2 regions of the Kribbella sp. CA-247076 genome follow, and region 2 is predicted to be linked to the other one. Evidence: predicted binding sites of a transcription regulator. Region 2 holds the regulator's gene; the other holds the start of a gene.
The links. Region 2 encodes HrcA, which represses chaperone genes, less so after heat shock. Its sites were predicted from a motif close to TTGGCACTCGNNNNNNNCGAGTGCCAA; they were not measured.

Region 1: the regulator HrcA is predicted to act here: its motif matches at 1,881-1,907, upstream of groES (co-chaperone GroES).

Annotation. Positions count from the first base shown of each region.
Region 1 is NZ_CP192051.1:6,486,544-6,501,148, forward strand. It holds gene groL (chaperonin GroEL) at 1-1,107, opposite strand, end outside; gene ACQPYZ_RS30765 (hypothetical protein) at 1,148-1,417, opposite strand; gene groES (co-chaperone GroES) at 1,452-1,748, opposite strand; gene ACQPYZ_RS30775 (peptidoglycan-binding domain-containing protein) at 2,044-2,631, shown strand; gene ACQPYZ_RS30780 (class I SAM-dependent methyltransferase) at 2,641-3,795, shown strand; gene ACQPYZ_RS30785 (alpha/beta fold hydrolase) at 3,999-4,877, opposite strand; gene ACQPYZ_RS30790 (GNAT family N-acetyltransferase) at 4,874-5,323, opposite strand; gene tsaD (tRNA (adenosine(37)-N6)-threonylcarbamoyltransferase complex transferase subunit TsaD) at 5,320-6,375, opposite strand; gene ACQPYZ_RS30800 (GNAT family N-acetyltransferase) at 6,372-6,821, opposite strand; gene tsaB (tRNA (adenosine(37)-N6)-threonylcarbamoyltransferase complex dimerization subunit type 1 TsaB) at 6,818-7,486, opposite strand; gene tsaE (tRNA (adenosine(37)-N6)-threonylcarbamoyltransferase complex ATPase subunit type 1 TsaE) at 7,486-8,439, opposite strand; gene ACQPYZ_RS30815 (alpha/beta fold hydrolase) at 8,436-9,557, opposite strand; gene alr (alanine racemase) at 9,564-10,748, opposite strand; gene ACQPYZ_RS30825 (HAD family hydrolase) at 10,764-11,405, opposite strand; gene ACQPYZ_RS30830 (GH12 family glycosyl hydrolase domain-containing protein) at 11,469-12,656, opposite strand; gene ACQPYZ_RS30835 (PadR family transcriptional regulator) at 13,009-13,350, shown strand; gene ACQPYZ_RS30840 (HAAS signaling domain-containing protein) at 13,347-13,907, shown strand; gene ACQPYZ_RS30845 (META domain-containing protein) at 13,975-14,605, shown strand, end outside.
Region 2 is NZ_CP192051.1:2,377,748-2,392,352, forward strand. It holds gene ACQPYZ_RS11480 (LacI family DNA-binding transcriptional regulator) at 1-51, shown strand, start outside; gene ACQPYZ_RS11485 (hypothetical protein) at 63-899, opposite strand; gene ACQPYZ_RS11490 (hypothetical protein) at 892-1,515, opposite strand; gene ACQPYZ_RS11495 (DUF3376 domain-containing protein) at 1,605-4,187, shown strand; gene ACQPYZ_RS11500 (DUF3097 domain-containing protein) at 4,162-4,986, opposite strand; gene ACQPYZ_RS11505 (hypothetical protein) at 5,068-5,541, opposite strand; gene ACQPYZ_RS11510 (YciI family protein) at 5,763-6,134, shown strand; gene ACQPYZ_RS11515 (RNA polymerase sigma factor) at 6,134-7,381, shown strand; gene ACQPYZ_RS11520 (NCS1 family nucleobase:cation symporter-1) at 7,378-8,904, opposite strand; gene ACQPYZ_RS11525 (MBL fold metallo-hydrolase) at 9,012-9,779, opposite strand; gene ACQPYZ_RS11530 (EF-Tu/IF-2/RF-3 family GTPase) at 9,790-10,134, opposite strand; gene ACQPYZ_RS11535 (ThuA domain-containing protein) at 10,265-10,915, shown strand; gene ACQPYZ_RS11540 (Gfo/Idh/MocA family protein) at 10,912-12,015, shown strand; gene hrcA (heat-inducible transcriptional repressor HrcA) at 12,128-13,150, shown strand; gene dnaJ (molecular chaperone DnaJ) at 13,182-14,324, shown strand; gene ACQPYZ_RS11555 (16S rRNA (uracil(1498)-N(3))-methyltransferase) at 14,328-14,605, shown strand, end outside.

The DNA.
Region 1 (14,605 bases), 3.4 Mb from region 2:
CTTGGCCAGCCGCTCCTGCAGCTTCTCGCGGTCCCAGTCGGAGTCGGTGCGCTCGATCTCGGCCTTGATCTGGTTGACCCGGGCCTCGATGTCGTCGGACTTGCCGGCGCCCTCGACGACCGTGGTGTTGTCCTTCGAGACCACGATCCGGCGGGCCGAACCGAGCACCTCGAGGCCGACCTGGTCGAGCTTCAGCCCGACCTCCGGGGCGACGACCTGCGCGCCGGTCAGCGCGGCCAGGTCCTCCAGCATCGCCTTGCGGCGGTCACCGAAGCCCGGCGCCTTGACGGCGACCGAGGTGAAGTTGCCGCGGATCTTGTTCACCACGAGGGTGGACAGCGCCTCGGCCTCGACGTCCTCGGCGATGATCAGCAGCGTCTTGCCGGACTGCACGACCTTCTCCAGCAGCGGCAGCAGGTCCGCGATCGCGGAGATCTTGCCCTGGTGGATCAGGATGTACGGGTCCTCCAGCACCGCCTCGCCGGCCTCGGCGTCGGTGATGAAGTACGGCGAGATGTAGCCCTTGTCGAACTGCATGCCCTCGGTGAACTCGAGCTCGGTCCCGAAGGTGTTCGACTCCTCGACGGTGATCACACCGTCCTTGCCGACCTTGTCGAACGCGTCCGCGATCAGGGCGCCGATCTCGGCGTCCCGGGCGGAGATGGTGGCCACGTGCGCCATGTCGCCCTTGTCGTCCACCGCGCGGGCGGTGTCGACCAGCTTGGCGGACACGGCCTCGACGGCCGCCTCGATGCCACGCTTGAGGCCCATCGGGTTGGCGCCGGCGGCGACCGCCCGCAGGCCCTCGTGCACCAGCGCCTGCGCCAGCACCGTCGCGGTGGTGGTGCCGTCACCGGCGATGTCGTTGGTCTTGGTGGCGACCTCCTTGGTCAGCTGCGCACCAAGGTTCTCGAACGGGTCGTCCAGCTCGACCTCACGGGCGACGGTGACACCGTCGTTGGTGATGGTCGGGGCGCCCCACTTCTTGTCCAGGACGACGTAGCGGCCCTTCGGCCCCAGCGTCACCTTCACCGTGTTCGCGAGCTTGTCGACGCCGCGCTCCAGCGCGCGCCGCGCGTTCTCGTCGAACTCGAGGATCTTCGGCATGGGTAAAACCAGTCCCTCTCTGAATGTTTCTTCGTTGCGGTCAGCCGGATCCGATCCACTGCTGCCCCTCCGGCGCCGGCGTGCCGGCCTCCGCCGGAGATGTCTCCCCGGCCTCGGCGGGCCGCCCCACCGGACCCAGCCGGTGCTCGCACCGTCCGGACGGACGGCGGCGGTCGTCCGCGGCGCTGGTCGCGCGGCGGGTCTCCGCCGGCCGATCGCCGGCCGGTCCGGGCACCTTCCGGACCCGGTCGTCCCCGGAGTGAGACTCCGGGCGCCGGATCGACTCCGCCCCGGCGCCGGTGTGCGGCACCGGGGCGGTGTCGGTCAGGAACAGCGAGCGGTCGTCACTTGCTGACGACTGCGAGGATGTCGCGGGCGCCCAGGATCAGGTAGTCCTGGCCGTCGTACTTGACCTCGGTGCCGCCGTACTTGGAGTAGATGACCTTGTCACCCACGGCGACGTCCAGCGGGACGCGGTTGCCGTTGTCGTCGATCCGGCCCGGACCGACGGCGAGGATCTCGCCCTCCTGCGGCTTCTCCTTGGCGGTGTCCGGGATCACCAGGCCGGACTTCGTGGTCTGCTCGGCTTCGAGCGGCGCGACGAGGACGCGGTCCTCGAGCGGCTTGATCGTGACCGACACTTGCTGACCTCCACGGTCGATTCGCTTGTCTGTGCTTCTCGGGTGGTCGCGCTCCCCTGCCGTCGCGGGGGTCAAGGGCCGGACCGCTGGCACCCTCCACCGGAGAGTGCCAACACCGAATCTAGGCCGCGATTAGCACTCGGTCAACTCGAGTGCCAGACTTCACCGGGTCCGGCGATGTTGTGACCGTTCGAGTACGGATCGTGGTCGAGCCCTGGCCTGGCGGAGGTCGTCGTGCGACGGTTCTCTGTACGGCGTCCCGACTGCCCGCGGGACCAGGGTCGGAGGAGTGCCCATGGCCATCAGCTTCCCGTCACTGCCCAAGCTGTCCGGCCGCACCGTGGCCGTCCTCGCCGCGGCCGGCGCACTCGCCGTCGGGGCCGTGGCCGCCGGCGCCGCCAAGGATCAGCCGGCCCCGAGCGCGGGCGCCCCGGCCGTCGGCCCACCGCCGCAGGTCGCTGCCGACCAGGCGGCCGACACAAGCCGCGCCTCCGCGGCGGCCGCGCTGACGCAGTGCCGCTCGGCGATGCTCGTGCCGGTCAACCGCACCTGGGGCATCCCGATGCCGTCCGTGTACGGCGCCGCCAGCACGTACTGCAACCTGATGTACGGCGACGACCCGTATCGCGGCTCCTCGGCATCCGGCGACCCGGACACCGCGATCCGCGTCCTCCAGCGCAACCTGAACTTCTGCTACGGCACCAAGCTCGCTGTCGACGGCGTCTACGGCGGCAACACCCGCGCGGTGGTCCGGATGGTCCAGCGCAGGCACAAGCTGGTCGCCGACGGCATCTACGGCCCGAAGACCCGCTCGGCGATGAACTGGCGGCTCTACTCGATGGCGACCCGTAGCTGGAGCAAGGGCTGCTCGAGCCCCCTCTAAAGTGGCGGGGTGACAGTCACCGGCCTGCTCGACGGCCCCGGCGCGGACGTCCTCGCCGATGCCTGTGCGAGCTACCAGCCGGGCCGGGAGCTCCAACTCGTCGAGAAACTTCGCCGGCGGTACGACGCCACGCTGGTGACCACCGCGGTCACGCAGGCCTCGTTGCGCCACCGCGCCGTCGCCAAGTTCGGCCCGGACGCGGCCCGGATGTACTTCACCCCGGACGGCCTCGAGCAGGCCACCCGCAGCACAGTCGGCGCGCACCGAGCCGCACGGATCGCGGCCACGTTGCCGGGCAGCAGTGTGGTCGACCTGGGCTGCGGCATCGGCGGCGACCTCATCAGCGCCGCCCGCGCCGGTCTGAGAGTCACCGGCGTCGAACGCGACCCTGCCACCGCGCAGGCCGCCCGCGCGAACCTGAGGGCCCTTGAGCTGCCCGGTGAGGTCGTGGTCGGCGACGCCGAGTCCTTCGACCTCTCGCCGTACGACGTGGTGTTCGCGGACCCGGCGCGGCGTGCGGACGGCCGACGGGTGTTCGACCACAACGCCTACTCGCCGCCGTGGAGCTTCGTGACCGCACTGCTGGGACGGACTGCGTGTGTCAAGGTCGCACCGGGCATCCCGCACGACGCCGTACCGGATGGGGTCGAGGCAGAGTGGATCAGCGACGCCGGTGAGGTCAAGGAGGCCGCGCTGTGGTCCGGTCACTTGTACGCGGGTGTTGATCGGCGGGCGACGCTGCTGCCGAGTGGGGCTTCGGTGACCGAGGCGCCGGAGGCTGAGAGCGGTCCGGCAGCGAGGTACATCTACGAGCCGGACGGAGCCGTCGTACGGGCTGGACTGGTGACTGCGGTCGCGGCTGCGGTTGACGGGTGGTTGCTGGATCCGCGGATCGCTTACGTCACTGCGGCGGAGTTGGTGCCGACGCCGCTCGCGTCGGCGTACGAGGTGGTGGAAGAGCTGCCGTACAAGGAGAAGGCGCTGCGGGCCTGGGTTCGCGCGAACGGGATCGGGACGCTCGAGATCAAGAAGCGTGGGGTGGATGTGGACCCGGCACAGCTCCGGAAGAAGCTGTCGCCCAAGGGATCGGCGACGGCTACGTTGATCGTCACCCGCATCGGCCGGGACGCGGTGGCCTATTCCTGTCGCCGAGTTGCGCTGTGAGTACAGTCGAACATATGATCGATCCTACGTGCGGGCCTTCGGGAGACTTCCGGTGGGCGAGGTGCTGCGTCTGCTGCTGCAGTCTCCCGAGGGCTCGCCACTAATCGGTCACGCGGCTGAGGTCGCGCGTTCACCTCGCTCGGGCAGAGTTCCAGGCGAACCGGTTGGCCGCTGGCCGTTCACCTGGGGATCAAGCGGCGCAGTCACCCCAGGTCTTTGCCCGCTGCCGTGCCCTTCCCCGCACTGCAGCGCGCGACCACCGGCAGCCGAAGCCGCGCCACCGCGATGGACAACACCGCACCCGCGGTCGAGGACCGCCCGGACCGCGGAAGCAGCACGTCACGGTCGTCCGGCCCAGAGGACGGCGCAGCGCCGGGTCCGGGAAACGGGTTGGCGGGCGGCTCGGGGGATTGAGCGGGCGGCTCGGGGGATTGAGCAGGCGGCTCCGGGGATTGATTGGCGCCGGCCGCAGTCGATGGTGTTGCGAGAGCTGCGGTGGTGAAGTCGGCGACCAGGGTGTTCCAGTCGTTGTGACGGCGGAGCATGGGGTGGGTTTCACCGGCGAGTTGGAAGAACCTGACCGGAGTTCCGGCGGACCGTAGGCGCTCGGCGTAGGCGGCGGTGGCACGTGGGTCGGTGATGGTGTCCTCGGTGCCGTGGGCGAGGGTGATCGGCGGCCGCAGCGCGGTGAGCGGCTCACCGGGCGGCAGCCACGGCGCCAGCGCCAGCACTCCCGCCACCCGTGGGTGATCGCCGGCCGCGACCACGGCTCGCCCACCCATCGAGTGCCCGATCAGCACCACCCGGCGAATCACCGGCGGCAGGTCGTCGAGCACCGTCCGGAGATCGACGGCAGGATCCGCGGCCACGCCGTTCCATCCGCGGTACCGGTACCGCATCAAGCCGATCGCAGCCGCCGGCACGGCCGTGCGAACCGCCCAGGCGAACGGCCACATCCGGAGGATCGGCGGCTGCCACGACTGCGGGACGGCTTGCGAGTTCTCCATCCCGCCGTGCGCCAGCAGCACCAGGTCCGTCGCCCCGGCCGGCGGCCGGACCAGATCCATCCCCGGACGCGTCATCGGCGGCCGTACAGCTCCGCCGGATCGCGGCGGATGACCATCATCCGGTCCGGGTCCTCGAGCCCGGCGAACCCGTAGCTGCGGTAGAGCTCGTGCGCGTCCGCGGTCGCCAGCATCGTCCGACGGACACCCCTGAGGTCCGGGTGCTCGAGCAGCGTGGACACGACGAACCGCCCGAGCCCGTGCCCCCGGTACTCCGGCAGCACGAACACGTCGGCCAACCAGGCGAACGTCGCCCGGTCCGTCACCATCCGCGCGAACGAGACCATCGTCCCGTCCGCGGCGTACACCCCGAGATTCAGCGAACCGGCGATCGACCGCTCGACGACGTCCCGCGGGAACCCCTCCGCCCAGTACGACGTACTCAGAAAGCCGTGGACGACGTCGACGTCGACGCGGTCCGTGGAGTCGTCGGCCTCGAAGCCGTCCGGCCCGGTCCATCTCACGTGTTCAGCACCTCGGTGATCGGCATCGACGAGTCGGCCGGCAGCCCGAGCGGCGACGGCGTCTTCCCGGCCCGCACCAGCTCCGAACCGAGCGCCGCGACCATCGCGCCGTTGTCCGTGCACAACCCCGGTCGCGGCACGCGGACGGCGATGCCGGCCTCGGCGCACCGCTCCTCCGCCATCGCGCGCAACCGCGAGTTCGCCGCGACCCCGCCGCCGATCAGCAGGTGCTCGAAACCACGGTCCTTGCACGCGTCGATCGCTTTCCGGGTGAGCACGTCACAGACCGCCTCCTGGAAGGCGGCGGCCACGTGGTTCACCGGCACGTCCTCGCCGTCGCGGCGGCGAGCCTCGACCCAGCGGGCGACCGCGGTCTTCAGACCGGAGAAGGAGAAGTCGAAGCGGTGCCGCTCGAGGTCCCGCTGCGAGGTCAGGCCGCGCGGGAAGGTCACGTACAGCCGGTCACCGCCGTCACGCGCCGCTTTGTCGACATATGGGCCACCCGGGAACGGCAGGCCGAGCACCCGCGCGACCTTGTCGAACGCCTCGCCCGCGGCGTCGTCGATGGTGCTGCCCATCGGCTGCACACCTTCGGTGATGTCCTCGACCGCGAGCAACGACGAGTGCCCGCCGGACACCAGCATGGCGACACAGCCCTTCGGCAGGTCACCGTGCTCCAGCGTGTCGACGGCGACGTGGGCCGCAAGGTGGTTCACGCCGTACAAGGGCTTGTCGAGCGAGAGCGCCAGGCCCTTGGCCGCGGCGACCCCGACCAGCAGCGCACCGGCCAGGCCGGGACCGCTGGTGACCGCGACCGCGTCCACGTCCGTCGGCTTGATGCCCGCGGTCTCGCAGGCCCGCCGGATCGTCGGGACCATCGCCTCCAGGTGCGCGCGACTCGCGACCTCCGGTACGACGCCGCCGAACCGGGCGTGCTCCTCGACACTCGACGCGATCGCGTCGGCGAGCAGCGTCTGCCCGCGGACGATGCCGACCCCGGTCTCATCGCACGACGTCTCGATCCCCAGGATGAGGGGCTCGTTGCCTGTCACTTGTCCTCCCGCCACCGCATGATCACCGCATCCTCGCCACCGGCGTAGTACCCGCGCCGCCGGCTGATCTCCTCGAATCCGAAGGCCTGGTAGAGACCCCGGGCCGCTTCATTGCCCTCAGCAACTTCCAGCATCACCGTCCGGCCCGCGCACCGCGCCAGCGCCGCCGTCGTCAACTGACCGCCGATCCCGGTCCGGCGCCCGGCCGGGGCGACCGCGATCCGCAGCAACTCGACCACGTCCGGCGCGACCGGCGGCACCAGCAGGACGACATACCCGACCAGGTCGCCCTCGTCCGCGACGAGGATGGCCCGGTCGTCGGACAGCCGGTCGAACTCGGTCGTCCACGAGACCGTACTCCACGCCTCCGCGCCGAAGCACACCTTGTCCAGCGCAACCACCGCGGGCAGGTCGTCCACGGTGGCCGGCCGAATGGCAGGTCTCACTTCGGCAGCACGCTCTTGGGTCCGCCGGACAGCGTGACGTCCGGACGGCGCAGGTAGAGCGGCTCGGGCCCGACCACGTCGAGCGTCCCGGTCACCACGCCCGTCGCCAGCACCTCGGCCGACGGGTACTCGGCGACGTCGACGTCCGCGACCCCCAGCACGTCGCCGTACAGCACGGCGCCACGACCGATCACCGGCAGGCCGGACAGCACGTGCGCGACGTCGGCGGGCCGGTCGACCGCCGGTCCTTCCAGCCGGCGCCGGCTCCCGTTCGCGGCCGGACCGTCGTACAGCGCCCAGTAGACCTCCTTGCGCCGCGCGTCCGTCGCCACGGCGACCGGCAGCGTCAACTCGGACTGCCGGGCCAGCAGGTCGAGGCTGCACACGCCGGCGACCTCGATCCCGAGTACGTCGGCCATCGTGCGAGCGGTCACCAGGCCGACGCGCAGCCCGGTGAACGGGCCCGGCCCGACCCCGACCGCGATCCTGGTCAGCTCGCGCGGCGTCGCGCCCGCGGTCTCCAGCGCCGAGGCGATCGCCGGCGCGAGCAGCTCGCCGTGGCGCAGCGCGTCGACGGTCGTGGACGACGCCAGGATCTCCCCGCTGACCGGGTCGGCCAGCGCGACGGTGACCGCGGCACTCGAGGTGTCGAAAGCAAGCAGCATCAGTAGTTCTCCAAAGCAGGCGGCCGCGCCGAGGTGCTGAGCACGGACACGCGGATGCCGGACGCCGCCCAGCGCGGGCCCACCGGCGTGATCCTGATCTCGCGCGTCTCGTCGGTGTCGTCGTCGCCGCGGGTCACCACGATGTCGAGCCGGTCCGGGGCCAGCGTCTCGGCGAGCCCGTGACCCCACTCGACCACCGTGACCGCGTCCTCCAGGCTGGCGTCCAGGTCGAGGTCGTCGAGCTCGGCGATCCCGCCGATCCGGTACGCGTCCACGTGCACCAGCGCCGGCCCACCGGCGAGCGACGGATGCACGCGCGAGATCACGAACGTCGGCGAGGTGATGTCACCCCGCACCTTCAGCCCGGCCCCGAGCCCCTGGGTGAACGTCGTCTTACCTGCCCCCAGGTCACCCGACAGGACGAGGACGTCGCCCGCCCGCAGCTGGCCCGCGAGCTCCTCGCCGATCGCCCGCATGTCGTCGGCCGTCGGCACCGTGAGCTCGACCGGCATCGCCTTCGCGTAGATCAGGTTGGGGTCGTGCTGCTCGACGACGGAGTACCCTCGCCGCCGCCAGAATTCCACGGTGTCCGGCAGTTCGACCCTGGCGATCAACTGCACCCGGCTGAGCCCTCGCCGTACGGCGACCTCCTCGGCGCACCCGACCATCGCTGACGCGACCCCGCGGGCCTGGTGCCGCGGGTCGACCGAGACCCGGCGCAGGTTGAGGGTGTCTCCCGACTCCTCGAACAGCACCGCGCCGGCCGGGCTGCCGTCGATGCGGACCAGCAGGCCGCCGTGCTTGGTCACCGCGTCGGTGACGGTGGCCGCGTTCTCGGACAGTGCGGTCGACGGCGGGTCGAGAACCCGGCGGGCGGAGAACGCGTGGTGGATCACCCCGACGATCTCGTCCGCGTGCTCGGCGCTGGCGTCGACGACGTGCAGGTCGGTCATGAATGTCCTAGTAGAGATGTTTCGGCTCGTTCGATCATGCCAAGGAGGGCGGCGGTGAACTCACGGTGGTGCTCGATCAGGCCGAGGTGGCCGCAGTTCTTCACCTCGACCAGCTCCGCGCCGGGCACGTGCCGGACGATCTCCTCGGCGTGCTCGAACGGGGTCAGGTGGTCCTTGTCGCCACCGATCACGACGCACTCCACCTTCTGCAGCGGCTCCAGGGCGTCGTACTTGTCGTGCAGCGCGAAGATCGGGTAGAACTCCGCGATCACCGAGATCGGCGTGGCCGCGATCATCTCGTTGACGAACTCGGTGAACGCCGGCGGCACCTCGGAGCCGAACGAGTACTTGCGGGTCAGCAGGTAGCTGATGTCCGTGCCGGCCTTGCGGCTGCGTTCGACCACGTCGGGGATCCGGGCCAGCGCGGCCACGGTCGGCGTCGCCAAGGTGCGGGCCAGCATGCCGACCTTGCCCGGGAACACGATCGGCACCCGGTCGAGCGCGCCCGCGCTGGTGGAGCAGAGGCCGACGCCGATGATCCGGTCGCCGAAGAGCTCGGGATGCTGCTCGGCCAGCGCCATGATCGCCATGCCGCCCATCGAGTGCCCGATCAGGACCACCGGACCGGTCGGCGCGAACTCCTCGAGGATCCCGTGCAGGTCGCGGCCGAGCTGGTCGATGCTGACGTTCTCCTTCGCCGACCGCCCGGACCGGCCGTGCGACCGCTGGTCGTAGAAGACCATCGTGCCGATCCCGGCCAGGTCCCGGCGCTCGAAGTGCCAGCAGTCCATGTTCAGCCCGTAGCCGTGTATGAAGATCACGGTCAGGTCCTCGGGTGGCAACGGCAGCTTCTTGCCGAATCTCCGCTTCGGCGGCTGGGCCGGCCGGCGGGATCGCTTCAGCTCGTCCACCTCGACGTACAACTCGACGCCGTCGTCGGCGGTGAACACGTGCGGCGTCCCGCGCAGCGAGCCGAACGGCTCGGCCTCCAGCTGCGCACGCTGCCCCGACCGCCGACCGATCACCTGGCGCTCGACCGCCACTCCGGCCGCGGCTCCCGCCGCCAGCACTCCGACCGCGGCCCCGATCAGCCCGGCGGTCCGTGACACCTTGGACATGCCGGTCTACCTCTCGACCGAGGCGGTGGAGCCGGGCGCGGCGCTGTCGACGTACCGTCGCGGGATCCTGGGTCCGAGCCGGGTCACGATCTCGTAGTTGATGGTGCCCGCGGCCTCGGCCCAGTCGTCCGCCGTCGGCTCGCCGCCGGTCCCCGGTCCGAACAGCACGACCTCGTCCCCCGCGGCCGCCTCGTCGTCCTCGAGGTTCACCACGCACTGGTCCATGCAGATCCGGCCGACGACGGTACGGCGCCGGCCGCGAGCCTGGACCGGGGCGCCGTTCGACGCGTGCCGCGGCAGTCCGTCGCCGTACCCGAGCGGGATCAGGCCGAGGGTCGACGGGCGCGGCGCGGTCCAGGTCAGCCCGTAGGAGACGCCGGCGCCGGCCGGGACCCGCTTCACCATCGCGAGCCGGGCCGTCAACGTCATCGCGGGCACCAGCCCGAGCTCTTCCGACGGCAGCGCGTGTCCGAACGGCGAGAGCCCGTACGTCGCGACGCCGGGACGGACCAGGTCGAAATGGGTGTCCGGCAGGGCGAGGGTCGCGCCGGAGTTGGCCAGGTGCTTGAACTCGGCGTCCACTCCGAACGACTCCGCCAGCTCGACCGCCTCGGTGAACGTGGCCAGCTGGGCCTCGTTCGCCGCGCTCTTCGGCTCGTCCGCCGAGGCCAGGTGGGACCAGATGCCCTTGATCTCGATCCGGCCGGTCCGCTGCTCCCGCAGCGCGGCCCGGATCAGCGCCGGCCACTCCTCCGGTACGGCGCCGCCGCGGGACATGCCGGTGTCGATCTTCAGGTGGACCCGGGCCGGCCGCTCGGTCACGCCGGCGGCGAGCTCGTCGATCTCCCACGGCGCACCCGCGGACAGGTCGATACCGGCGGCGATCGCGTCCTCGAGCGGCTCGCCGGGTGTCGTCAGCCAGCAGAAGACCGGCCCGGTGTCACCGGCCGCCCGCAACGCCAGCGCCTCCTCGAGCACGGCCGCGCCGATCCAGTCGGCACCGGCTTCGCGCGCCGCCCGGGCGACCGGGACCATGCCGTGGCCGTAGCCGTCGGCCTTGACCACGGTCATCAGCTGGGCACCGTCCGCGCGGGCACGCAGCGTCGACACGTTGTGACGGATCGCGGCCAGGTCGACGACCGCTTCGGCGCGGACCGGGCGGCCGCCGCCAGGTGACTGGAGGGTAGACATAGCCCCTCCAGTGTCTCAGGCCCGGTCGAGCAACTCCGCCAGGGCAGCCATGTCGTGGAACACCGCGGTCGCCGACGACAACTTCGCGGGGTCCGTCATCCCGGCGTACCCGAACACCGTCATCCCGGCCGCGTTGGCCGCGGCGACGCCGAGCGGGCTGTCCTCGACGACCACGCAGTCGCCGGGTTTGACGCCCATCGTGCTCGCCGCGTGCAGGAACAGGTCGGGTGCGGGTTTGCCGTGGGCAACGTCCTCCGCGCTGAAGATCCTGCCCGCGAACCGGTCCAGAAAACCGACCGCGGTGAGCGCCGTCCGGATCCGGCGATGGGTCCCGGACGAGGCCAGGCAGTAGGTGACGCCACCGGCGTCCAGGTGGTCGAGAACCGCCTCGACCCCCTCGATCGCCCGCAGGTTGGCGAACCCGTCGAACAGCCGCTGGTGGTAGCGGTCCTCCAGGTCGGCCGGCAGCGGGCCGCCGAGGCGCGCCTCAGCCTTCTGCCGCATGGACGCCATGCTGCCGCCCATGAAGTCGCGCACCGTTTCCTCGAAGGTGTAGGGCAGGCCGGCCTCGGTGAGCAGCTCGGCCAGGATCGTGTTGGCGAGTCGCTCGGAGTCCACCAGTACGCCGTCGTTGTCGAAGATCACCAGACCGGTCACGTGCTGAACCCTATGCGGCCGCCACACCCTTGGGGTGCGGCGGCCGCGGGAAGCGGGGTGCGCTCAGTTCTCCTGGATGGAGAAGTCGGTGAAGGCGAACCGCTGCTTGGTGTTGCCGGTGGAGACGACCTCGACGCCGTAGTCGACCTGCCAGGTGGTGGCCTTCGGGGCCCAGCCACGCTTGACCATGTCGTCGAAGAAGCTGGCCAGCGGCATCGTGCCGGACTTCTGCGTCACCTGGGACACGTACGCGGTGTACCCGTTGGTGTGCCAGACGTCGTAGGTGAACCCGCCGAAGGTCACGGTGTCGACCTTGCGGCCGGCCGGGACCTGGCCCTTGTTGTCGGTCCAGATCATCAGCTCGTTGTTCAGGCCGTCGCCGATCCACGCGTCGAACGCGACGTTGTAGATGCAGGCCGCGCAATTGGCCGGCGTGGTCGCCGCGAACGTCGCCGACTTGATCTTCGACAGCGGGACGTCGTCGTAGTCCTTGTGCACGTTCGGGTACGCCTGGACGCCCTTGTCGCCCGGGAGCGGCTGGGTGACGTCGACGTACCAGTTGTCGAAGTTGCAGGCGCCCAGCGTGTAGGTGCCGTTCTCGTTGTTCCACATGTTGTTGTGGACGTAGTACGCGCCGAAGTTCCGGCCCGCGCCCTGGTTGTTGGTCGCCGTGGTGGTCCACACCGGGTTGGTGCAGCTCTTCACCGGGCTCCCGGTCGAGGTGGGCGTCGACGTCGCCGTCGGGGTCGACGTACTGGTCGTGGTCGACGTCGGAGTCTTGGTGGGTGTCTGGGTCGGCGTCGTGGTGGTCGGAGTGGCCGTCGGCGTCTTCGTCGGGGTCGACGTGGCCGTCGGCGTCGGCGTGGTGGGCTGCGGCGGCGCGGCCGCGAAGTCGTAGTGCGCGGTGTACTGCAGCTTGGTGCCGGCGCGGTACCGGTCGCCGTCACGGTCGAGGGCCCGGAGGCGGAACGACTTGTCGGTGGTCTGGCCCGGGTCGATCGACAGGATCGACGGTCCGGCCGCGGTCGCCGTGATGGCGGCCGGCTTCGCGCCGAAGCCGTGCAGCACCGTACAACTGGAGGACGCGTCCAGGACGCAGGTCTCCACGCGTCCGACGCTCGGGAGGGTGGATGCCGTGCTGTCCGTCGCGGCGCCGGTGTTGGTCGCAGTCACCGGGGTGTCCTTGGCCGCCTGGACGGCGATCGGTGCGGCGATGAGCGCGCCGACGGCAAGGAACAGCGCTGGGATCACGACGCGGCTCCGGGCAGTTCGGGTGGGGGGCATGCGAAACATTCCTCGTCTGTCCGGCGGACCGCCCCACGTGCCCCAGAACTGCAGGAACGGCCCACAACTGTTCTGTTGGGTCCCCAGAGAGGCCTGGACCAGCCGACGCCCCCGAAGCGCCGAACCGTTCCGGGCAGACCGGGCGATCCAGCGGCCCGGCCGTGTCCTGCTCGTTCACTCTCGCGCGTACGGCGCCCGACGTTATCCAACCGTGATCTGAAAAGCCAACCCAGGACCCCCATTTCACGCAGCGTATCCGCGCACTCCGCTTGAGAGGGCGTGTTGCTGGAACCTGGTGCGGACAGGTACCTTGTGTCGCATGGTAGCGGAGAAGGTGTTCACGCAGCTGCGCCGCGGGACGCTGGAGTACTGCGTGCTCGCGCTGCTGCAGGGAGAGCGTCGTTACGGTTTCGAGTTGGTCAAGGCGCTCGGCGCGGTCGACGGACTGGTCACCACCGAAGGGACGATCTACCCGCTGCTGGCGCGGTTGCGGCGTGAGGGTCTGGTGGAGACCAGCTGGCAGGAGTCCGAGTCGGGCCCGCCGCGGCGCTACTACACATCGACGCCCGCGGGTAGCCGGGCACTGGCCGAGTTCACCGCGGACTGGCAACGGTTCTGCCGGTCGGTGGACAAGATCTTGCAGAGTGGGAGACGGGGATGAGCAGGGAACTGGACAGCGATCGCCTGGTCGACGCGTACCTGAACGAGCTGGCCGCGGAGGCTGCCGAGTTGCCGGCCGGCCGGCGCGACGAGTTGCTCGCCGACCTGAAGGCGCACATCGCCGAGGCGCGCGCGGGCGGCGCGACGTCGGAGGACGAGATCCGCGAGGTGCTGCACCGGCTCGGCCGGCCGAGTGAGATCGTTGCCGCCGCCACCGACGGCCTGGTGCGGGTCGAGCTCCCGCCGCGGCTGCGCCCGCGGGACTTCGTCGCGGTCGGGCTGCTGTTGGTCGCGCCGTACCTGCTGGAGCTCAGCTCGCTGGTGGCCGTGATCGGCTGGGGGATCGGACTCGGACTGCTCTGGACCTCGAACCGCTGGACCGTGCTCTGGAAGCTGATCGGCACGTTGATCTGGCCGATCGGCTACGCCGCGGCCCTGTTCCTGGACGTGTTCTTCCAGCCCCGGATCTGGGTCATCCAACTGGCTGACTTGGTGATCACGCTCGTTCTGATCACCGCCTTGGTCCTGAACGCCCGCCCACCGCGTCAGGCCTCGTAAACGATCGAGGCACCTAGGAGCTGCGGTGCAACGCCGGGGCGGGTTGGGGCGTCCGTAGGGTGTGAGGATGCGGATGGTCGCCGTGGTCGGTGCCGGGGTGCTGGCGCTGGCTGGGTGTGGGGACGAGTCGGGCGTGGGTGGTTCGGACGGTGGTGCGTTGAAGGGCCGCACCTACCTCTCGTCGGCGGTGGTCGAGGACGGGAAACCCAAGCAGCTCGTGCCGAACAGCCGGGTGCGGTTGACGTTCACCGATGACGGGCGGCTGATCGCCGAGGCGGGGTGCAACTCGATGCAGGCCCCGGTGGACACCGGCGGCGGCAAGCTCGCGGTCGACGAAGAGCTGGCGGTGACTGCGATGGGATGTGACGCAGCACGGCACCGGCAGGATGACTGGCTGATGAACGTACTGCGGTCCGATCCGGGCTGGAAGCTGGAGGCCGAGCAACTCACTGTCACCTCCGGGGGTACGACGATCACGCTGACGGATCGCGAGACGGCCGAGCCGGACCTCGCGCTCGACGGCACCAGGTGGACGCTGGACACGGTGATCACCGGCGAGACCGCGTCGCATCAGGCCGGTGCGGAGAAGGCGTGGATCACCCTGAACGGCGAGCGGGTCACCGGGTCGACCGGCTGCAACGAACTCCAGGGCAAGGTCGCCCGTGACACCGGCAAACTCACCTTCGGCGAGCTCGCCA
Region 2 (14,605 bases):
ACCGGCCCCGAGGTCTACCCGACCGAACTCATCATCAGAGACTCCGCCTAGGGTGCGCCGGCCTACGGCGGGTCGTTCTGGAACTGGAACTGGACGCGGATCGAGCTGTCCAGCGGGATGACGACCGTCGTATTCGACGCGGTCCACCGCTGCGGCACGAGGAACAGCCGGTTCTCGCCGACGACGAGCAGCCGCAGCCCGCGGTAGCGGTAGTTGAACGTCTGACCGGCACCCGCCCGCAACGCGGTCTCCTCGATCCCCGGTGACCGCAGCGCCAGCTTCTCCTTGGTGTCGAGGATGACCACCGGGAACTTGTCCAGGTTCTCCGCGTCCGCCTTCGCCAGACCACGACCGGAGTACTGCGCCGTCGTCGCGGTCGCCCAGAACGCGCACGTCACGGTGACGACCGCGAGCAGCAGGATCAGCGATCGCTGCCCCTCCCGCGGCTGGAACTTGCGCCGCAGGTAGGTCAGATAGGCCAGCGTGGCCGCGGCCAGCCCGATCACGCCGGGTACGACGAGCGCGTAGTACGCAAGCTGTCCGATCAACGGGAACGCGAGCAGGCCGGCGACACCGATCACCAGCAGTACGACGGTCGCGCGGGCGGCTCGTCGGACGCCGGCCTCAGTCGGGTGGATCGCGTTGTGCACCAGCAGACCGGCGACCGCGAGCAGCGTGATCACGAGCAGCGGGACGAGGAGCGGCTGCGGACTGCGCATCACGTAGTCCTGCGTACTCAGGCCGATGGTGTCGACGTCGATGCCGAAGTACTCGTACTGCGAGCGCGCCGAGACGTAGCCGAAGTAGAACAGCAGCGCGGTGACGAGGGTGATCGGGGTGACGAATTTCGCCGCGAAGCTCACCCAGCGTTCGATCTGGGACTGCTCCTCCTCAGCCATCCGACGGCGTCTCGCTGGTCGGCGTCCCCTCCGACGTGGGCTCAGTAGTCGGCGGCTCGGTCGTCGGGGTCTCCAGGACGTCCGGCCGGAAGCGGATCTGACTCTTGCCGAAGCCTTCCAGCAGGCTGTCGCAATCGTCCTGGGTCTTGCAGGTCGCCTCCATCGGGATGATCAGCGTGACGTCCTCGGTGCCGTTCCCGATCTGCCGCGCGCCGACGTAGCAGGGCTTGAAGTCGCCGCTCTGCCACCGCACGTCGGCGCAGGCGCGGACGTCACCCGGGCAGGCGCCCTGGTAGAGCTCGAAGACGCCGGACGAGGAGAGCCCGGCCGCGCCGAGGCTGATGGTGGTGCCGTCGGGGATCGGGCTCTTCCCCAGCCAGTTGACCTCGGCGCAGCGTTCGATCCCGTCCTCCTCGACGTTGCCCCCGATCGGCGCGCTCGCGGTCGAGATCGACGGCTCGTCGATCCTGGTGCCGGTCGTCTCCGGCGTGGTCGGCTCCGGCGAGGGTTCCCCGGTGGTCTCCGTGAAGGTGGGAGACGGCGTTCCGTTCGGCGTGTCCTGACAGCCGGCCGCCAGGACCGCCAGCAGCACGACCGCCACAGCTGTTCTGCGCATGACGACCACCCCCAGTTACAGAATGACGCGGGGTGATGCCTTCGACAACGGTCCGTGGTATCCCTGGGACAAAGAGGGGGATGGGGGACATGACCGATCACGAGGTCCGGATCGCGCTGGTGCTCAACGGTGGGGTCAGCCTCGCCGTCTGGATGGGCGGGGTGACGCACGAGCTGGACCTGATCCGGCGCGCGTCCGGCCCGGAGGGGATGCCGCCGTCGCAGTCGTACGACGAGGTGCTCGCGGACCGGTGGCGGGAGTTGTGCCGGCGGGGTGACGAGCGCCGGCGAGTGGTGGTCGACGTGATCGCCGGGACGAGCGCCGGCGGCCTCAACGGGTCCCTGCTGGCGACCGCGATCTCGAACGGCTCGACCCTCGACCCGGACGGCGAGCACGGCCCCTGGCTGCGGCAGAAGTGGGTCGGGCTCGGGTCGCTCGAGGTCGGGAAGCTGGTCCCGTCGGCGAACGTCGAGTCGAAGTCGGTGCTGGACGGCGACTACTTCCTGACGCAGCTCGACAGCTTGATCAAGGGCGTCGCGGAGGCCGGTGACTCGACCGCCGAGGAGGCGGTCACGCTGTTCGTCACCGCGTCCGGGCTGGGCGTGCAGCAGTTCGAGGCGACCGACGCGGCCGGGCAGTGCTTCGTCGTACCGGACCATCGGTACCTGTTCCGGTTCACCAGTGAGCGGACCGCGACGTACGACGGCAGCACGCGGACCTTCTCGGTCAGCGAGAAGAACGAGCTGTCGAACACCAAGCTGCTCGCGCTCGCCGCCCGCGCGTCCGCGTCCTTCCCGGCCGCGTTCGCCCCGGTCCAGGAGACGCCGAAGCTGGCCGGTTCGCCGCCGCGGATGCAGCCGACCACCGCCGAGCCGGGCGCCTGGCTGGTCGACGGCGGTGTGCTCGACAACGCGCCGTTCGGGCCGGTGCTCGACGTCGTCGCGCGGCGGCCGGTGGCCGGACGGGCGAGCCGTTACGTGCTGTACGTCGTACCGTCGGCGGGCGTCGGCCACGCGGCGACCGAGCTGGTCGGCACCGATGCGCCGAGCTGGCGGAAGGCGGCGTTGTCGGCGGTGCAGTTCCCGCGCGAGGTGGACTTCCGGGCTGACGTCGAGCAGCTCGAGCGGCTGCTGCTGGAGGCGGACGCGTCCTGGTCGGACACCCAGCGGCTGTTCGATCGTTGCATGGAGCAACCAGGTGAGCGGGTTCGGCTGCGGGCGGCGGCGAAGGCGCTGCAGCCGACGTACGCGCGCGGCCGGGCCGCCGGCGACGTCTGGGAGGCGGTGACGATCGCGAGCGACGAGCAGACCACCGTACTCGACGCCGCGACAGCGCTGTCCGAGGAGGACATCGACGAGATCCTGCGGACGGACCACCCGTGGGTCCCGGAGCCCGACGGTGAGACGGCGCCGCTGCGCAACGACGCGGACGGCAACCCGAGCTGGCCGTGGGGGACCGGAGCCGCCGAACGCGTCGTCCGGCTGGTGCTGCGATCGTTGCGGACGAAGCTCGGCACCGCGCCGCCGGCCGAGCGGGAGGAGTTGGAGAAGCGGCTGCAGGAGACCAGCGACTGCCTGCTGAAGGCCCAGGCGGTGCGGGACGCGTTGTCCGCACGGCTGGTCAAGGCCGAGCTGGAGCTGGGACTGCCGGGTGGAGCCGAGACCGTCGCGGTCGGGCTGAGCGACATCTTCGAGGATCTGCAGGTCCAGCGCGCCCTCGGGGACGCGTTCGCCGACGTGATCGCCGCGGTCGGCTGGGATCTGGTCGAGACCGCGCTCGAGGTGGAGATCGTCTCGCGGTGTACGTCGGCGCGGACACCGCAGCAGCGCAGTGCGCCGTTCCAGTTCGTCCGCCTCGGGCCGGACATCCCGCTGACGCTGCTCGACGACCTGCAGGAAGGGTCGGTGGCCAACTCGCTGAAGGACCGGATCCTCTACGGCACGCAGGTCGGGCACTTCGGTGCGTTCGGCGCCGCGGACTGGCGGCAGTGGGACTGGCTGATGGGCCGGCTGCACTGCGTCGCCCACCTCGGCGCGATGCTCGGCGCCGATCCGGACTGGATCCGGGAGACGCAGCGACAAGTTCTGCTGGCGGAGGACTGGAAGGTCGAGAAGGTCGCCGAACGAGTGCAGCGGCTGGCCGACGACTTCCGCGACGCCACTGTGCTGTCCGCGCTCACGACCATGCGGGACGAGCTCAACCAGTCCGCCGAGGGCCGGGCCACGACCAAGGGGCTGGCCGACCGGATGGTCCAGGTCTCCGGCGGTCTCGGTGAGCAGCCGGGGAACTGGATCAAGGCGATGGCCGGCCGGAAGAACCAGCCGGGATCGTGGCTGCTGCGAGCGGCGAGATGGTTCACCGAGCCGGCCCGGGTCACCGTGTGGGAGCGGCTGGTGCGCAGTCCGAAGCTGACGCCGGCCAAGCGGCCGCTGATCTTCGAGCGGTGGTTGCCGCTGGCAGCCATCGGGCTGAGTGCCGTGCTGCTGGTGGTGGCCGGCGTTGTCGATGTGGCCGCCGTACGGATCGTCGCCGCCTTGCTCGCCGGGCTGGTGCTGGCCGCCGGTCTCGTCCTCGGGGTGGTGACCTGGTATGTCGGACGGTTCCGCAACCGGATCCAGGAGTGGATCGCGGCGAAGATCCCGGCGTTCAGTCCAGAGTCACGAAGTCGATGAGCTCCTCGACCCGGCCGAGCAGCGCCGGCTCGAGGTCGGCGTAGCTGTTCACCTTGGACAGGATGTGCTTCCAGGCCGCGGCCACGTCGGCCTGGTCGGTCGCCGGCCAGCCGAAGGCCTGCAGGACGCCCTTCTTCCACTCCTGCCCGTGCGGGATGACCGGCCACGCCTTGATCCCGACCGAGGACGGCTTGACCGCCTCCCAGATGTCGATGAACGGGTGGCCGACGACCAGTACGTGCGCACCGGTCACCTGGGCGGCGATCCTGGACTCCTTCGAGCCGTCGACCAGGTGGTCGACGAGGACGCCGAGCCGGCGACCCGGACCGGGCTGGAAGCGGTTCACGATCGCGGGCAGGTCGTCGACCCCTTCGAGGTACTCGACCACGACGCCCTCGATCCGCAGGTCGTCACCCCAGACCCGCTCGACCAGCTCGGCGTCGTGCCGGCCCTCGACGTAGATCCGGCTCGCCCGGGCCACCTTCGCCCGGACGTTGTCCACGGCCACGGAACCTGATGCCGTCCGGGTCTTCTTCGCCGGCCCGGCCTTCTTCGGTGCCTTCAGGCTGACCGGTTTGCCGTCCAGCCAGAACCCGGGCCCGAGCGGGTAGGTCCTGATCTTGCCGAACCGGTCCTCCAGGTCGACCACGCCGTGCTCCCAGCGGACCACCGCGCCGACGAAACCCGAGCTCGGCTCCTCGACGACCATGCCCTTCTCGAGCTCGACCTCGACGGTCCGCCCGTTCTTGGGCTTGCGCCAGTCCCCGGCGAGTACGTCGTTCCCATACCGATCAGCCACCGCCCAACCGTATGTCGTGGGCGGCGGCTGACCGGTCAACCACACACCTGGTGTCGCAGCCGGGGCCGGCCCGGACGCGGTTCAGATGCGGGTCATGGTCGAGTCGTAGCCGCCTCCGCCCGGGTAGGTCCATTCGCCGGTGACCGAGCGGCCGTCCGCGCTGAAGGTGCCGCGGTAGTACGCCGGGCTGCCCTTGGCGCCGGCCCAGATCCACAGGGTGTCCCCGTCCAGCTCGTAGGCGTAGTCGAAGGTGTTCCCGGAGGTGTCGTAGAACCGGGAGACGACGTCCGCGCCGACGGGCTCGCCGAACGGGTGCAGGTTGCCGATCATCTCCAGGCCCATGGTCTCCTGCCCGTACTGGCTGAGCTCGACGTGCTGCATCAGGAAGTAGCCGCCTTCCATCCACTCGTAGCGGACGGTCCCCTCGGCGCCGCCGGTCACCTTCCACGAGCCGACCAGGCGGTCGAGCGCGCGCAGCGCCGCGGTGGGCTCCGGCTGCTCGGCGGCGTAGGCGGTGGTGTCGTCAGCGGCCTGGTCGCGAATGTCCTCGGTCATCACAGTGCTCCTTCTCGGTGGTCTGCGTCCCCAGCGGCCGCAGTCACCGACACCTCGGAGCGAGGACGAGGTTTTCCACATTCGCTTGCTGTGATCCACGTCACATCCACGGCACGTCAAAACCACGAAGCGGCGACCGAGGTAGCTGTGTTCATGGAACGTGTCCGTGGAGCACACGATGGTGGTGCGGTACGCCGCGCCTCTCCCCGAAGGAGCGCCCGATGAAGTTCATCCTGCTGGGTTACACCCCTGCCGCCAGTTGGGACGCGGCTACCGCCGACTCCGCCTCCGAGGAGGCGATGGCCGCGTTCGCGACGTACCAGAAGTTCGAGGCCGAGCTGCGTGCGACGGGGGAGTTCGTCACCAGCGAGGGGCTCGGGCATCCGGTGATGACCACGACCGTGCGGAAGACCGACGCCGGCGTGGTCGCGACCGACGGGCCGTTCGCCGAGCTGAAGGAGGTGCTGGCCAGCTTCGCCGTGCTCGACTGCGCCAGTCACGACCGGGCCGTCGACATCGTCAGCCGGATCGTGGAGATCCTCGGCGAGCCCATCGAGATCCGGCCGATCATGGGCGAGGACTTCACGAGCTGATGGCAACGACCGACCCGGACCACGCCATCGAGGACCTGCTGCGCGAGGAGGCGCCGCAGGTCCTCGGGGCGCTGGTCCGCAAGTTCAGCCGGTTCGACATCGCCGAGGACGCGGTCCAGGAGGCCCTCCTCGTGGCCAGTCGCCGCTGGCCGGACGAGGGGATCCCGGCGGAGCCTCGGAGCTGGCTGATCCGGGTCGCCTATCGCCGGATGATCGACATGGTCCGCTCCGAGCAGGCCGCCCGGCGCCGCGAGCAGGAGGCCGGCCTGGCGGATCCCGCCGTACTCGCGGGCCCGGCGCCGGCTGTCGTCGACTACGACGACAGCCTGCTTCTGCTTCTCCTCTGCTGCCACCCGGCTCTGAGCCAGACCTCCCAGGTGGCCCTCACGCTGCGCGCGGTCGGCGGCCTGACCACCACCGAGATCGCGCACGCGTACGGCGCGGCCGAATCGGCCATGGGGACGCGGATCAGCCGGGCCAAGCAGCGCCTCAAGCAGTCGGGCGCCCGGTTCGAGCCACCGAGCGCCGACGACCTGCCGGCCCGGATCGACGCGGTGATGACGGTTCTGTACCTCGTCTTCAACGAGGGGTACACCGCGAGCAGCGGCGACCGGCTCGAACGGGTGGAGCTGACCGAGGAGGCGATCCGGCTCACCCGGATGCTGCACCGCTTGCGGCCGGACGACGCCGAGGTCACCGGCCTGCTCTCGCTCATGCTGCTCACCCAGTCCCGGCGAGCGGCTCGCGCCGAATCCGGCGGCGAACTCGTCCCGCTCGACGAACAGGACCGCTCGAGGTGGGACCGCGAGCTGATCGACGAAGGCATCGCCCTGATCGAGTCCGTCTGGCCGGCCGGGAACGTCGGCCCGCACCAGTTGCAGGCGGCGATCGCCGCCGTGCACGCGCAGGCGACGACCGCGGCGGAGACCGACTGGCCGCAGATCGCCGCGCTCTACCTCTGGCTGGAGCGATTGTTGCCGACCGACCCCATCAGCCTGAGCAGGGTGGTGGCGGTCGCCAAGGCGTACGGACCGACCCGCGGCCTCGCGCTCCTCGACGACCTCGAACGGACCCACAAGTTCTCGGAGAACCCACTCACCCGCCACCGCGAACTTTCCGTCCGGGCACACCTGTTGGAGGAACTCGGTGACCTGCCCGCGGCCCGGGCCGCGTACCGGTCGGCCGCCGACCTGACCGACAACGAGGTCGAACGGGCCTATCTGCTCGGCCGCGCCGACGATCGCTAGAACATCGGCGCCGCGCTCCGCTCACGAGCCGGGGCGAACCGCGTCAACAGCAGATAGGTCAGGAACCCGGCCACCAGCCCGACCGCCCACGAGTAGTCGTACAGCGGCTTGAGGAACGGGATCAGGCCGTCCTCCGGGAACGGGCCGGCGCCCGGGTTGGAGTAGGCGCCGCCGACCGCGAGCAGCGAGCCGAGCACGGTCGCGACCACGGCCCGCCAGTTCCACCCGGCGGCGTACCAGTAGCGGCCACTGGGCTGGTAGAGGTCGGCCAGGTACAGGTTCGTCCGGTCGATCAGCCAGTAGCCCGCGATCAGTACGCCGGCCACGGACGCGAGCAGGCCGCCGTAGAAACCGAGCCAGGTGAAGATGTAGATCGACGGATCCGAGATCAGCCGCCACGGCTGGATGAGGATGCCGATGACGCCGGTGACCAGGCCGGCGGTGCGGTAGTTCAGCAGCTTCGGGACGGCGTTCGAGAAGTCGTACGACGGACTGACCACGTTCGCGGCGACGTTGGTGGTCATCGTCGCGAGGATCGCGATCACCAGGCCGAAGACCACCACGACCGGGTTCTCGAACCGGGCGGCGAGGACGACGGGGTCCCAGATCGCCTCGCCGTACACGACGACGGTGCCGGAGGTGGTGATGATCGACATGATCGCGATCAGCGACATCGTCGTCGGCAGGCCGAGCGCCTGCCCGAGCGCCTGCTGCTTCTGGCTCCCGCCGAACCGGGTGAAGTCCGGCATGTTCAGCGACAGCGTGGCCCAGAAGGCGATCATGCCCATCAGCGACGGCGCCGCGATCCGCCAGAAGTCGGCGCCCCAGCCCAGCTGCGACGGCTGGTCGAGGATCGGGCCGAGACCGCCGGCCTCGGCCACCACCCACACCATCAGGGCGAGGAAGCCGACCAGGACGAGCGGCGCGGCCCAGCTCTCGAACGACCGCAGGGCCTCGATCCCGCGCCAGATCAGCAGCATCTGGATCACCCAGAAGAAGGCGAAACTCAGCCACAACGTCCAGGCGTGGCCGCCGATCGCCGACGCGTTGGTCCAGCCGTCCCCGGCGAGCTTGCCGACGATCACGTAGATCGCCTGGCCGCCGACCCAGGTCTGGATCCCGAACCACCCGCAGGCGATGAACGCCCGCAGCAGCGCCGGCAGGTTCGCGCCGCGCAGCCCGTAGAACGCCCGGGCGAACACCGGGAACGGGATCCCGTACTTCGTCCCCGCGTGACTGTTCAGCAGCATCGGCACCAGGACGACGAGGTTCCCGACGGTGATGACCAGGAACGCCTGCAACCAGTTCATACCGAGCTGGACGAGCCCCGCGGCGAGCAGGTAACTCGGGATGTTCAGCGCCATCCCCATCCACAGGGCGGCGTAGTTGTACGTCGTCCAGTTGCGCTCCGGCAACCGGGTCGGGGCGAGCTCCGCGTTGCCGTACGGGCTGTTCGCCACCGCGTCGGGATCGGTCAGTTCGATTCGGCCGTCGGGATGCACGGTCTGCTCAGCAAGGGCCATCGGTCCCACCACCCCATCCGGTTCAGGACGACTGCTTCGCAACAAGTTGCGCTCTGGCAGGACGTCCTGTCAACGGACAACTACCTATGGCTCGAGGCAGGGGTCCATCAGGGTCCGAGCAGGGGGAGGGTCGGGCGGCGGGGAGTGCCGAGGGCCTCGTAGCCGCGCTTGATCGCGTCCTGCAGGTGCTCGAGCGGCCAGGGCCAGTCGTCGGTGTGCTTCAGCGCGTCCGCCAGCGACGTACCACCGTGGTGCAGCCCGGAGATCGTGTTCGCGACCGTGCCGAGGTCGCCGGCCTGCGCGCGGACGAACTCGGCGTCCACGACCGCGCCGTGACCGGGGACCACCTTCGACGTCTCGGACAGCATGCCGATCACGCGGTCGATCGTGTCCGGCCACTCGAGCGGGAACGAGTCCTCGCCGTACGACGGCGGCGCGGACTCCTCGATCAGGTCGCCGAGGAAGAACACGTCCACATCGGGTACGACGACGACCGTGTCGCCGGACGTGTGCGCGTTGCCCAGATGCAGTAGTTCGACCCGGCGATCACCCAGGTCGATCACCTTCGCGACCGAGAACGTCGTACCGGCCAGGTCCTCCTCGGCGGCGGCGTTCTCGTGCAGGTAGACGGTGGCCTCGGCGAACACGCTGTTGCCGACCACGTGGTCGAAGTGGGCGTGCGTGTTCACCACCCAGCGGACCGGTTGGTCGGTGAGCTCGCGGATGTGGGTCGCGAGCTCCTCGGCCTGTTCGGTGGTGGCCCGGGTGTCGATCACGAGGGCGCCGTCGCTGCCGGCGACGACGCCGACGTTGAGGTCCCATTCGTCGTACCGGCGGACCCAGGTCCGGTCCGCGATCTCCACCCACGCACTCATGGCCTCGACACTACTTGCTGAGTACGTCGCCCCTGACCACCTGGTCGCGGTCGACGTCCCGGAGCACGAGGCCGACGTTCTCACCGGCGTTCGCGACGTCGACGACCTTGCGGAACATCTCGATCCCGGTCACCTCGGTCTGCAGCAGCGGCGTACCGGCCCGGCTGATCAGCACCTGGTCGCCGACCCCGACCGTGCCGGCGGTCACCCGCCCCGTCACGACCGTCCCCCGGCCGGTGATCGAGAACACGTCCTCGACCGTCAGCCCGAACGCACCCGTCGGTACGACGTCCTGCGGCCGGGTCACGTGGTCGGTCGGCCGTTCGCTGTCGCGCTTCCAGAACTTCCAGCCCATACGGCTGACCCTAGTGCGTCTTCCGGCCGGTGGAATCGCACTTGAAGGCCGGTCGGGCGGGGCTTAGTGTCACGGTGGCGGGGCGCAACTTTTCCGAGCTCGACATCGAAACTTTCGAAGGGCGGACGGCGTGACGACACGACGTGCACTGGTGGTCCGGGGCGGTTGGGAAGGGCACTCGCCGGTCGAGGCGACCGAGCTGTTCATCCCGTACCTGCGGGAGAACGGCTTCGAGGTGACCGTCTCCGACACGACCGAGAGCTACCTCGACCTGGACGGCGTCGACCTGGTGCTGCAGTGCGTCACGATGAGCGAGATCGAGCCCGAGCACTTCAAGGGCCTGGACGCGGCGATCCGCAAGGGCACCGGGTTCGCCGGCTGGCACGGCGGCATCTGCGACTCGTTCCGCAACAACGCCGACTACAGCTTCGTCACCGGCGGTCAGTTCATCTCGCACCCGCACGGCTTCACCGACTACCGGGTCGACATCGTCCCTGAGCAGACTGGGCACCCGATCGTCGAGGGCATCAAGCACTTCGACGTCCACACCGAGCAGTACTACGTCCACTACGACCCGACGAACACCGTGCTCGCGACCACGACCTTCCGCTCGCACCCGGACTTCCCGTGGATCGAGGGCGCCGTGATGCCGGCCGTCTGGACCCGGACGTGGGGGGCCGGCAAGGTCTTCGTCTGCACCGTCGGCCACAAGCTGGACGACCTCGAAGTACCGGAGGTCCGGACCATCATCGAGCGGGGGCTGCTGTGGGCGAGCAAGTGACCGACGCAGTGACCCGCATCGGCATAGTCGGCACCGGCGTCATCTCGGGGACCTACCTCGACCACCTGGCCAAGCTGCCCGGCGTCGAGGTGGTCGCGGTCGCCGACCTGGACGTGGCCCGCGCACAGGCGATCGCCGATCAGAACCCCGGCATCCGCGCGCTCCCGCCCGCCGAGCTGTACGCCGCGGACGACGTCGACCTCGTGGTCAACCTGACCATCCCGGCCGCGCACGCGTCCGTGCACCAGGCCGCGATGGAGGCCGGCAAGCACGTGTACGGCGAGAAGCCGCTGGCCGTCGACCGGGCCGAGGCCGAGCCCCTGCTCAAGTACGCCGCCGCGAACAACCTGCGCGTGGGCTGCGCGCCGGACACCGTGCTCGGCACCGGCACCCAGACCGCCCGGGTCGCGATCGACCGCGGCGACATCGGCGTACCGACGGCGGCGACCGCGTCCTTCGTCACGCCCGGCCACGAGCTGTGGCACCCGGCACCGGAGTTCTACTACCAACCCGGCGGCGGCCCGGTGCTCGACATGGGTCCGTACTACGTGACCAGTCTCGTCACCCTGCTCGGTCCGGTCCGTCGGGTCACCGCCCGCGCCGGACAGTCACAGCAGCAACGGAAGATCCACACCGGTCCGCGGGCCGGCGAGACCTTCGCGGTCGGGGTGCCGACGCACGTGACCGGCGTACTCGAGCACGAGTCCGGCGCGTTGACCAGCCTGCTGATGTCCTTCGACGTGTGGGCCGCCCGGCTGCCGCGGATCGAGGTGCACGGGACCGAGGGCAGCCTCTCTGTGCCGGACCCGAACGGCTTCGACGGCACGGTCGAGATCGCCACCGCCACGCAGCGCGACTGGACGCCACTGCCCGTCGCCGGTGGGTACGCCGGAGCCGGCCGGGGCGTCGGGGTCGCGGACATGGCCCGGGCGATCCGCAACGGCGAGCCGCACCGGGCCGATGGAGCACTGGCGTACCACGTGCTCGACGTACTGGAGTCCGTGCTGGAAGCGGCCGCCCAGGACCAGCCGGTGGACGTCGCGAGCACGGTCGAGCGGCCGGCCGCCGTACCGTTGGGGGCGTCTCCCGATCGTGCCTGACACGGCCTGAGACCCGCCCCACGCCGCAAGTCGGCACTGGCGGCTACTACGGCTCGGTAGACTGGCACTCGAATCATCGGAGTGCCAAGGTCGCCGAGAGAGGGTGGTGCGCGTGCTGGACGAACGCAAGCTGGATGTACTCCGCGCCATCGTCGAGGACTACGTGGCCACGCACGAGCCGGTCGGCTCCAAGACCCTGGTCGACCGGCACAACCTCGGCGTCTCGCCGGCGACCGTCCGCAACGACATGGCCGCGCTGGAGGAGGAGGGGTACATCACCCAGCCGCACACCAGCGCCGGCCGGATCCCGACCGACGCCGGCTACCGGCTGTTCGTCGACAAGCTGAGCACGGTCAAGACCCTGACCGCGGCCGAGAAGAAGGCGATCACTTCCTTCCTGGCCGGCGCGGTCGACCTGGACGACGTCGTCCGCCGGACCGTCCGGCTGCTCGCCCAGATCACCCGCCAGGTCGCGATCGTGCAGTATCCGTCGCTCAACCGGTCCAGCGTGCGGCACATCGAGGTGGTCACGATGACACCGCGCCGCCTGCTGCTGGTGCTGATCACCAGCACCGGCCGGGTCGAGCAGCGGATCGTCGAGCCGCCGCACGACGTCGACGAGCAGCTGATCGCGGATCTGCGGTCCCGGCTGAACACCGCGCTCGCCGGGCAGCGGCTGACCGAGGCGACCACCTCGCTGGCCGCGGTCACCGAGCTGTTCGCGCCGGCCGACCGGCCGCTGGTGGCGGCGATCGTCACCACGCTGCTGGAGGCGTTCACCGACGAGGTCGGCGAGCAGCGGATCGCGGTCGGCGGCGCGGCCAACCTGACCCGGTACGGCGACGACTTCGAGCGCAACGTGAAGCCGGTGCTGGAGGCGCTCGAGGAGCACGTGATCCTGCTCAAGCTGCTCGGTGAGGCGACCAATCCGCAGACCCTGACGGTCCGCATCGGGCACGAGAACCCGTACGAGGAGCTGGCCACCACCTCGGTGGTCGCGACCGGGTACGGGTCCAAGTCGGAGGCGCTGGCCACGCTCGGCATCGTCGGCCCGACCCATATGGACTATCCCAGCACGATGGGCGCCGTCCGCGCCGTCGCGCGCTACGTCAGCCAGATCCTGGCCGACTCATGACGACCACCACACCAACCCCCTGGCTTGGAGTATGAGCACCGACTACTACGCCGTCCTGGGCGTCAGCCGTGACGCGTCACCGGACGAGATCAAGAAGGCCTACCGCAAGCTGGCCCGCCAGTACCACCCGGACGTGAACGACTCCGAGGACGCGCACCACAAGTTCCAGGAGATCGGCCGCGCGTTCCAGGTGCTGAGCGACCCGCAGAAGCGGCAGTTGCACGATCTCGGCGGTGACCCGTTCGCGACCGCCGGCCCGGGCGGCGGGCCCGGCGGGTTCGGGCAGGCCTTCACGTTCACCGACATCATGGACGCCTTCTTCGGCCAGACCGGCGGGGCCACCCGCGGGCCGCGGCCGCGGACCCGGCGCGGCCAGGACGCGCTGATCCCGCTGCGGATCGACCTGGCCGAGGCCGCGTTCGGCACCACCCGCGAGCTGAAGGTCGACACTGCCGTACTCTGCCCGACCTGTTCGGGCTCGGGTGCGGCGGCCGGCTCCGAGCCGGTCACCTGCGACATCTGCCACGGCCGCGGCGAGGTCACCCACACCCAGCGGTCGTTCCTCGGAGAGGTCCGGACGATGCGCCCCTGCCCGAACTGCCGCGGCTTCGGCACGATCATCCCGAACCCGTGCGTCGAGTGCTCCGGCGACGGCCGGGTCCGCTCCCGTCGTACCGTCACCGTGAAGATTCCCGGCGGCGTGGACACCGGCACCCGGGTCCAGTTGTCCGGTCAGGGCGAGGTCGGCCCCGGCGGCGGCCCGGCCGGCGACCTGTACGTCGAGATCGAGGTCGAGCCGCACGACATCTTCACCCGCAACGGCGACGACCTGCACTGCACCGTCACGCTGCCGATGACGGCGGCCGCGCTCGGCACGACGATCGACCTGCCGACGCTGGAGGGCGAGACCACTCCGCTGGAGATCCGGCCCGGCACCCAGTCCGGTACGGCGATGACGCTGACGGCCCGCGGTGTCCCGCGGCTGCGGCACGCCGGCCGGGGCGACCTGATCGTCCAGGTGATCGTCGAGACCCCGACCAAGCTCGACGACAGCCAGGCCGACCTGCTCCGGCAACTGGCCGGCATCCGCGGCGAGGAGCGCCCGCAGGGCCAGGTCCAGGCCACCCACAAGGGCGTCTTCGGCCGCCTGCGTGACGCCTTCGGCGCCCACTAGGCGATGGGCGTCGCGGTCTTCTTCTGCGAGGACCTGTCGGGTGCCGAGCTGCGGCTGGAGGGTGCTGAGGGGCGGCATGCGGCGGTGGTCCGGCGGATCGGGCCGGGCGAGCGGGTCCGGCTGACCGACGGGCGCGGGGCGTGGGCCGAGGGGGCGGTGACGACCGCGTCCAAGGCCGGGCTGACTGTTGCCGTGGACAACCGTGGGGCCGTGGCCGCGAGCAGTCCGCGGCTGGTCGTCGTACAGGCGCTGCCGAAGGGGGAGCGGGCCGAGCTCGCGGT